One region of the Streptomyces sp. NPDC058955 genome, then DNA from elsewhere that is predicted to be linked to it. Evidence: riboswitches for the same ligand, from Rfam matches in the RefSeq annotation. Region 1 holds a riboswitch; each other region holds the start of a gene.

Region 1 (2,160 bases):
GCACGAGGCCGCCAACCCGAACCGCCGCGCGGCCAAGCAGCTCTACAAGGAGCTCTTCCCGGCCGGCACCCGGATGTCCCGGCCGCGCCAGGGCACCGAGGAGACGGTGGAGGCCATCGACGCCGCCGCCGTCCGCGCCTTCTACGACGCGCACCTGCGTCCCTCCGCCGCCACCGCGGTCGTCGTCGGCGACCTCACCGGCGTCGACCTGGACGCGATCCTCGCCGAGACGCTCGGCGGCTGGACCGCCGAGCCGGCCACGCCGCGCCCGATGCAGCCGATCACCGCCGACGACACCGGACGGGTCGTCATCGTCGACCGCCCCGGGGCCGTCCAGACCCAGGTGCTCATCGGCCGGATCGGGCCGGACCGCCACGACGCCGTCTGGGCCGCGCAGGTCCTCGGCGTCTACTGCCTCGGCGGCACCCTGACGTCCCGTCTGGACGCCGTCCTGCGCGAGGAGAAGGGGTACACGTACGGCGTGCGCGCCTTCGGGCAGGTGCTCCGCTCGGACGGCGAGGGGCACGGCGCCTCGCTGCTCGCCATCAGCGGTTCGGTCGACACCCCGACCACCGGCCCGGCCCTCGACGACCTGTGGAAGGTGCTCCGGACGCTGGCCGAGGGCGGGTTGACCGACGCCGAGCGGGACATCGCGGTGCAGAACCTGGTGGGCGTGGCCCCGCTCAAGTACGAGACGGCCGCCTCGGTCGCGGCGACCCTGTCCGACCAGGTCGAGCAGCACCTGCCCGACGACTACCAGGCCCGGCTGTACGCGCGCCTGGCCGAGACGGGCACGGTCGAGGCCACGGCCGCCGTCGTCAGCGCCTTCCCGGTGGACCGGCTGGTCACCGTCCTGGTGGGCGACGCCGCGCAGATCGAGGAGCCCGTGCGGGCCCTCGGCATCGGCGAGGTGACCGTGGTGAGCTGACGCCCCGTCGGCCCCGGGCGGAGGTCTCCGATGCGATGAAGCGTCGGAGACCTCCGCTTTGTCCGATATCGCGGCAAGGATGATCGTATGCCCTGTGGCATGTCTTACAAATCAGCGTGTCTGTTTGGCGATCGACATCCGTCCGGCCTAGCGTCGATCCGGCTGTCCGGCCGATGCACGCGCCGCATCCGCGGCACCGGACAGTCATCGCCGAGTCCCCGTCAGGCGCGAGCCTGGGGAGCCGGGGACCCACGCAGTCCCTGGGGTGAATCGGACGCCTTCGCTCACGCGGAGGGGCCCGTAGGAGACCTTCCTGCTCCGAACCCGTCAGCTAACCCGGTAGGCGAGAAGGAAGGAAAGGAACCGTCTTGGCGTTCACCCGTGCCACCGGGAAGCATCGTGGTGCGAGCCGACTGGCTCGCCGCAGCGCCGGCATCGCCGGCGTGGCCGCCCTCGCCACCACCGGTGTCGTCGGCACCCTCGCCTCTCCGGCGCTCGCCGCCGACACGGACGACCGTTCCGCCGAGGACACCGGCCTCATGAAGGTGATCGCCGACGAGTCCATCGCCGACCAGATCAACGCGCAGGCCGCCGCCCAGGAGCAGGAGGCCGCCGAGGCCGAGGCCCGGGCCAAGGCGCGCGCCGAGGCGAAGCGCAAGGCCGAGGCCCGCGCGAAGGAGATCCGCGAGGCCAAGGAGCGCGCCGCCCGCGAGGCCGAGCGCCGCCGGCTCGCCTCCTTCAACCTCCCGGTCGCCGGCTCGTACGTCTCCACCGGCTACAAGACCGGCGGCTCCCTCTGGTCCTCCGGCAGCCACTCCGGCGTCGACTTCCACGCCGCCTACGGCAGCTCGGTCGTCTCCGTCGGCTCCGGCACCGTCGTCGAGGCCGGCTGGGGCGGCGCGTACGGCAACAACATCGTGATCCGGATGAACGACGGCACCTACACCCAGTACGGCCACCTGTCGTCCATCGGCGTCTACGTCGGCCAGTCCGTCGAGCCCGGCCAGCAGATAGGCGTCTCCGGCTCGACCGGCAACTCGACCGGCCCGCACCTCCACTTCGAGGCCCGGACCACCGCCGAGTACGGCTCCGACATCAACCCCGTCGCGTACCTCCGCGCCCGCGGTGTCAGCCTCTGACCCGCCACCTCGCATCGCATCGGCCCCGGCTCCCACGAGCCGGGGCCTTTTCGTCGCCCCGTGTCCGTGACGACCGCTGCCGCGAACCGGCCG
Region 2 (2,160 bases), on a different contig from region 1:
GCTGGTGGTCGGCGACGTGCGGGGGAAGGGCATGGACGCGGTGGAGGCGGTGGCCGTCGTCATCGGGGCCTTCCGGGAGGCAGCCGAGCAGGAGGCGACGCTGGAGGGAGTGGCGCAGCGGCTCGAACGGGCCCTCACACGGGAGGGGACCCGGCGGGAGGGGCTGGACGCCTTCGAGGGGTTCACGACGGCGGTGCTCGCGGAGATCCCGCGCGAGGGCGAGCGCGTCCGCCTGGTGAACCGGGGGCATCCGCCGCCGCTGCTGCTGTACGGGGACGGGCGCCTGGAGGCGATCGAGCCGGCCGAGGCGGCGCTGCCGCTCGGGATGGGGGAGCTGTCGGTCTGGCCGGACCGGGCCGACGAGCGGTCGTACCCGCCGGGCGCGACGCTGCTCTTCTACACCGACGGGCTCTCGGAGGCGCGGGACCCGAGCGGCGTCTTCTACGATCCGGCGGACCGGCTCGCGGGGGCGGTCTTCCCCGGGCCGGAGGAGCTGCTCGACGCGCTCGTGGACGACGTGCGGCGGCACACCGGCGGGGGGTCGACCGACGACATGGCGCTGCTCGCGGTGAGCCGGCCGGCGGCCGGGGCCCCGGAGCGGCGGCGGACGATGCCGGTGGTGCCGCCCGGGCCGGCGGGTTGACGGGGACGGGCGGGACGGGCGGAACGGGCCGTCATCACGGTCCGTGGTCACGAGGTGTCACAGCGATAACAATTGACATAACGTCAGATTCTCGGGGTTTGCCGGGGCCTCACTGAAGGGGGGTCAACTCGGGCGAATCCCTGCCAATTCAATGAATGATCAAGAGGAACGGCTTGGAATCGGACCGCCGTGTCTATTAACGTTCGATAACGCAGCGCGGTCGTCCCAGCCGTCGCAAGAGGCGGCTCCGTGCGCACGTGCCGAATCCCGAAAGGGAACCGGGGAACCATCCCTTGGGGTGAATCGGGCCCCTCGCACCTCCCCCGTGCGAACACGCCCGTAGGAGACCTTCCTGCTCCGAACCCGTCAGCTAACCCGGTAGGCGAGAAGGAAGGAAAGGAGCGCGCCCCCGTGGCGTCCAACACCCCCGTACCCGGAGCCCCCTTCGACCCCTTCGGCGGCCCGGGTGCCGTCGGAGCGGACGACCCGGCCGGCGCAGCGTCGGGCACGTACGCGTACGACACCGCCTCCTTCACCCCCGCGCCCGGGGAGTGGAACCCGACCGAGGGCTCCCTGCGCGCCGAGAGCCGCGCCGGCGGCCGGCACCGGGTCGTGAAGCAGCGCTCCAACTTCGCCCGCTCCTCCACCGTCCTCGGCGTCGGCGTCATCGCCGCCGTCGGCGCGGGCGGCCTCGCCACCGCGCAGGAGAAGCCCCCGGTCGCGATCTCGCTCCCGGACCTCCCCGACCTGGGCCTCCCGGACGCCCACGACCTGCCCGGCGTCGGCTCGCTGCTGCCCGGCGGCGACGAGGAGACCGCCGAGGCGCAGGACTCCGCGCCGGTCGCCACGGGCGGCGCCGGCGCGAAGCCGCTCACCTCGATCACGTACACCGCCCCGGCCGACACCGACACCGCCGGCACCGCCGCCACCGGGGAGCGCACCGCCTCCGCCGCCGACGCCGGCGAGGCCCTGCGCGCCCGCATCCTCCAGCAGGCCGAACAGCAGCAGCAGGCCGCCGTCGACGCCGAGAAGCTGGCCGCCGAGAAGGCCGCCGCCGAGAAGGCCGCGGCGGACGCCGCCGCCCAGGCCGAGGCCGCCGCCAAGGCGGAGGCCGAGGCGAAGGCCAAGGCGGAGGCGGAAGCGGAGGCGAAGCGGCTCGCCGAGGAGAAGGCCGAGGCCGAGCGGATCGCCGCCGAGAAGGCGGAGGCCGAGCGGCTCGCCCAGCTGGCCGCCAGCTACTCGATGCCGCTCTCCTCGTACACGCTCACCTCCACCTACATGCAGTCCGGTTCGATGTGGTCCTCCGGCTACCACACGGGCCTCGACTTCGCCGCCCCCACCGGCACCCCGCTCAAGGCGGTGCACGGCGGCACCATCAAGTCGGCCACCTACTCCGGCTCGTACGGCTACCGGATCGTCCTGGAGCTGGAGGACGGCACCGAGATCTGGTACTGCCACCTCTCCTCCATGACCGTCGCCGCCGGCCAGACCGTCTCCACCGGCGAGACCATCGGTCG
Region 3 (2,160 bases), on a different contig from region 1:
GGCCACCGAGCGCGCCGACAAGGCGGAGCGGGCGGCCGAGAAGGCGGCGGGGACCACCACGGCCCCGGCCGCGCCCACCGCCCCCGCGAAGTCCGCCACCACCCCGGCGCCCACGACCCCGGCCCCCACGGGGACGGTCACGCCGCCGCCTGCGACCACCGCGCCCGGCGCCCCGGACGCCTCCACGGGCACCCCGGACGCCCCGGTCGCGTCCCCGGACGACTCGAAGGCGCCCGTGACGCCCACCACTCCGGTGACCCCCGGCGCGGACGGGTCTGACGTGTCGTCGGCCACACCCGGGACGGGCAAGCATCGGGGCGAGGCGGCACCGGAGGAATCCGACACAACGGACACCTCTCAGGATTCCGGTCGACATGCCGCAGCTGCGGACAAGGTCACCTCAACCCCCGTCAACTCGGGCGCAAGTGACGCGTACACCGTGCGGCCGGGTGACAGCCTGTCGGAGATCGCTCAGGCGAACGACCTCGCCGGCGGCTGGGACGCGCTCTATGACGCCAACCGCCAGACGGTCGGCGCCGATCCGGATCTCATCCTTCCTGGTCAGAGCCTTGAACTGACGGACCCCGCAGCGGAGAAGTGAGGTCGTTTCAGGGCTGTATGTCCGATTTTGGGAAAGTGAGACATGGGTCTCTTCGTCCCAACTGGCGTGTCACGTCCGCAAACTTTGCTTCCGTCAGCTCTCACCTGCGCAAACGAGGTCTGACGGAGTGCAAGTAAGGGCGATTTGTCCGTCGTAAGGCCCTTTGAACTTCGAGCACCTGTGTGTCTACGGTCGACACCGCTCGCCACCGCGGGCCCCGTCGACCGAAACGCCGAGTCCTGCCGTCGGCCGCCGGGAACTGTCGTCGCGAAAGCGCCGCAGGCAGGAGTGGGGGACCCAAGGTTTGCGCCGGTCCCGGCCGTTGAGACTGACGGCCGAACGGACCGGCTAGGGGTGAAGCCGCGTGCAAGGACACGCGGCCGGGCGAACTCTTCAAGCCCGAACCCGACAGCTCACCTCACAGGCGTCGGTGAAGAGGAAACTCCATGCTGTTCTCCGGCACGGGCAAGCGTCGTCGTCCCTCCAAGGCCACCCGCGTCGTCGCCCTCGTCGGCGTCACCGGCGCGGCCGTCGCCGCCCCGCTGATGGCCGCGGGCACCGCTTCCGCCGCCACCTCCTCCGAGTGGGACCGCGTCGCCCAGTGCGAGTCCGGCGGCAACTGGTCCATCAACACGGGCAACGGCTACTACGGCGGCCTGCAGTTCTCGGCCTCCACCTGGGCCGCGTACGGCGGCACCGCCTACGCCTCCACCGCCGACCAGGCCAGCAAGTCGCAGCAGATCGCCATCGCCGAGAAGGTCCTCGCGGGCCAGGGCAAGGGCGCCTGGCCGAGCTGCGGCGTCGGCCTCTCCTCCGCCTCCTACGACGGCGGCTCCGCCGAGGCCGCTCCGCAGCAGCAGAGCACCGAGCAGGCCGCCCCGCAGCAGAGCGCCCCCGAGCGCTCCACGGAGCGCCCCGCCACCCGCAGCGAGCAGCGCCAGGCCCCGGAGCGCGCCGCCCAGGCCGCCCCGCAGGCCGCCGCCAAGAAGACCGTCACCACCCCGACCGGCAAGAAGGTCAAGAAGGGCGACGGCGAGTACAAGGTCGTCGCCGGCGACACCCTCAGCAAGATCGCCGAGGCGCAGGGCGTCGAGGGCGGCTGGGCGAAGCTCTTCGAGCTCAACGAGGACGTCGTCGAGAACGCCGACCTGATCTACCCGGGCCAGCAGCTCCACCTGAAGTAAGGCCCGCGGTGGCGGTGAGTCCGGCGGCTCACCGGCACCCGACGACCCTCCCGCGGTGACCACCCCGGTCCCGAGCCCCCTTCCCCCGTGGCTCCGGACCGGGGTTCTGCCGTTACCGTCCAGTAGATTCCGGGTCTTTCGTCCCCTACTGGATGCTCTTGGGCCCTTTTTCGTCCCAGGGGACGGGCGGTCGGCTGGCCGGAGCGCCGGAGCCGGTTAGGCTCTTGTCGCAAGGCGAACGAGACCTTGCGACCATGCGTCACACCTAGCGTCACATCCCAGAAGGAGATGCTCGTGCCGTCCATCGACGTCGTCGTAGCCCGGGAAATCCTGGACTCCCGAGGCAACCCCACGGTCGAGGTCGAGGTCGGCCTC
Region 4 (2,160 bases), on a different contig from region 1:
GCTCCGCGCGGACGTGGAACTTCCACTCCACTGTGAGGCCGGTGTTCACGACGGAGTGAGGAGCCCATCCGTCGGGTTCCTCGACGACGACCCGGCTGAGGTCCACCGGGTCCGCCGGTGGCGCGATGTCGGACGCCGGGGGTGCGACGGCGGATGCCGGTGGCGCGAGCGGGGGAGCCGGTGTCTCCGCGTTCATCTGTCCGTAGCAGGCGTTGCAGATGTGGCCGTCGCCGCGCAGGGCGACGAGCCGTGCCGTCTTCGTCTGTGTGCATTCCGCACAAGCGAAGGACGCCGACGCGTGCAGGCGGACCAACTGGAGGGCGCCCCTGCGGGGGTAGCGCTTCGTGACCTTCCGGCCGAGTACCGATTCGGTGTCGTTCATGACCGCCCCCGGGTGATGTGCCGCGCCCCGTTGCCCTCCCCCCCAAGGGGAAAGGCGACTGAGCCTATGGGCCGCGGGACAGGGGCGGCAAGCGTGTCCCCGCGCCGCGATGGGGCGGCGGTGGCGCCTGCGGTGAGGGGTGCGGCGGCGCCACCGCAGCCCTGGGGACGTCCGCAGGCGCCGGTGGGTCAGCGCACGCGCCCGTAGTACACCTTCGAGGTCCAGATCTTGTCGAGCTTCACCCAGGAACCGGTCTTGGGCGAATGCCAAATCTTGCCGCTACCGGCGTAGATCCCCACGTGGTAGACCCGGCCGCCGGAGTGGAAGAAGACCAGGTCGCCCTTCTGTCGGCTGGACGCGGAGATGTGCCGGGTCTTGTTGTACTGCTGCTGCGCGGTGCGGGGCAGCGACTTGCCCGCCTTCTTGTACGCGTAGAGCGTGAGCCCGGAGCAGTCGAAGCGGGTGGGACCCGCCGCGCCGTACCGGTAGGGCGCGCCCTTCTTGGCCGCGGCGACGCTGAGTGCCTTCGTCGCGTGCGTGGTGGCTGCCTGGGCCTCAGGTGCCGCTCCCGGTGCGAGGAGCGTGCCGCCGACGGCGGCGAGGGTGAGAGCCGAGACGGCTCCCGCCCGGGACAGCAGGGACGGGACATGCATCTGCGCAGTCATGCGCAACCCTTCGTCAGCCGCCTGTGAAGGATGACCTGTCGGGTTCGGGCAGGCGAAGATGCCCGGCCGCGGCTGCGGCTTCACCCCAAGGGACGGCCGCGCCGGTGATTCCGGCGCGATCGACCCGTACTGCTCGGGTCCTCCACTCCTGCCGATCCAATCCTGTCGACCAGACGTCCGGGACGGCGGCAGGACTCGGCGTCCGCCCGGACCGCCCCGCCTGGGTGGCGGGGGCTTGTCGTCGTCGAGGATCTTGACCCACGAGTAGGTCGAAAACCGAGCGGAAACGGCGTTATGTGAGGCTCCTCACGACTGATCCATACGGGTGGACAAGAGGGTTTCGTGATCGTCGTAGGTTTGGCCGACGAGCCCCGTACCAGCGTCGGAATGTCCTATTCCGCCAAATGCGTACATCGGTTGCGCAACTTGCCCGCTTCACCTGTCGAACGCTCGACTACGCCGAACGGGCTACGGTTTCTGCGTCCCGTGTCGGCCGTCCGGGGCTCGACACGACACGTCGGAATGTCAACTGGCCCGTGTTCCGGGCACGGTGACGCGCGCCGCGCGCCGCTCGCCGTCCAACACCCGCAGCGCGCACGCCAATGTGTCGGCGTGGACCTCGCTCTCGCCCCGCATATGCATGAGCGTCAGAGCCTCGCGCAGCGCTTCCACCCGGCTGACCAGGGCCTGTGCGGCGCGCAGGGCGCCATAGGTATGCGAGGTCCTGGATGGATTGATCTTCCCCAGGAGATCGACGACTTCGAGGTACGCGTCGATGAACTGCCCCTCGGCGCGCGTCAGGGCGGGCAGCGGTGGAAGCTCCGGGACCATCGCGGCCTCACCGGGCCGACGTGCCGGAGGCCGTCCGGCGGTCGCTGACGAGGTGGTCGACCAGGCCGTACGCGAGCGCGGCCGGCGCGTCGAGGACGGTCGGGCGGTCGGTGTCGGCGGTGATCCGCTCCTCGTCGTGACCGGTGTACGCGGAGAGCAACCCGGTCATCACGGCGCGCAGCCGCTCCAGTTCGCGCGCCTGGAGGTCCAGGTCGGAGGGCTGCCCGGCGAACGGCTCGTCCAGGACCGGCTGGCGCAGCGTGACCCGGGCTCCGGGCAGCA

What was found. A riboswitch is a leader RNA that binds a small molecule or an ion and turns the genes downstream of it on or off. The one in region 1 is predicted to bind cyclic di-AMP.
Region 2: it holds a riboswitch for cyclic di-AMP, as region 1 does, so the genes downstream of both, ACFW1I_RS34360 (M23 family metallopeptidase) here and ACFW1I_RS18805 (M23 family metallopeptidase) in region 1, are expected to answer to the same signal.
Region 3: it holds a riboswitch for cyclic di-AMP, as region 1 does, so the genes downstream of both, ACFW1I_RS17955 (transglycosylase family protein) here and ACFW1I_RS18805 (M23 family metallopeptidase) in region 1, are expected to answer to the same signal.
Region 4: it holds a riboswitch for cyclic di-AMP, as region 1 does, so the genes downstream of both, ACFW1I_RS30885 (C40 family peptidase) here and ACFW1I_RS18805 (M23 family metallopeptidase) in region 1, are expected to answer to the same signal.

Annotation. Positions count from the first base shown of each region.
Region 1 is NZ_JBHYKM010000044.1:37,291-39,450, forward strand. It holds gene ACFW1I_RS18800 (M16 family metallopeptidase) at 1-928, shown strand, start outside; cyclic di-AMP (ydaO/yuaA leader) riboswitch at 1,127-1,289, shown strand; gene ACFW1I_RS18805 (M23 family metallopeptidase) at 1,297-2,067, shown strand.
Region 2 is NZ_JBHYKM010000146.1:1,011-3,170, forward strand. It holds gene ACFW1I_RS34355 (PP2C family protein-serine/threonine phosphatase) at 1-643, shown strand, start outside; cyclic di-AMP (ydaO/yuaA leader) riboswitch at 892-1,043, shown strand; gene ACFW1I_RS34360 (M23 family metallopeptidase) at 1,055-2,160, shown strand, end outside.
Region 3 is NZ_JBHYKM010000041.1:13,466-15,625, reverse strand. It holds gene ACFW1I_RS17960 (transglycosylase family protein) at 1-601, shown strand, start outside; cyclic di-AMP (ydaO/yuaA leader) riboswitch at 866-1,043, shown strand; gene ACFW1I_RS17955 (transglycosylase family protein) at 1,048-1,785, shown strand; gene eno (phosphopyruvate hydratase) at 2,074-2,160, shown strand, end outside.
Region 4 is NZ_JBHYKM010000111.1:7,842-10,001, forward strand. It holds gene ACFW1I_RS30880 (hypothetical protein) at 1-382, opposite strand, end outside; gene ACFW1I_RS30885 (C40 family peptidase) at 571-1,047, opposite strand; cyclic di-AMP (ydaO/yuaA leader) riboswitch at 1,051-1,258, opposite strand; gene ACFW1I_RS30890 (hypothetical protein) at 1,573-1,878, opposite strand; gene ACFW1I_RS30895 (ATP-dependent Clp protease proteolytic subunit) at 1,886-2,160, opposite strand, start outside.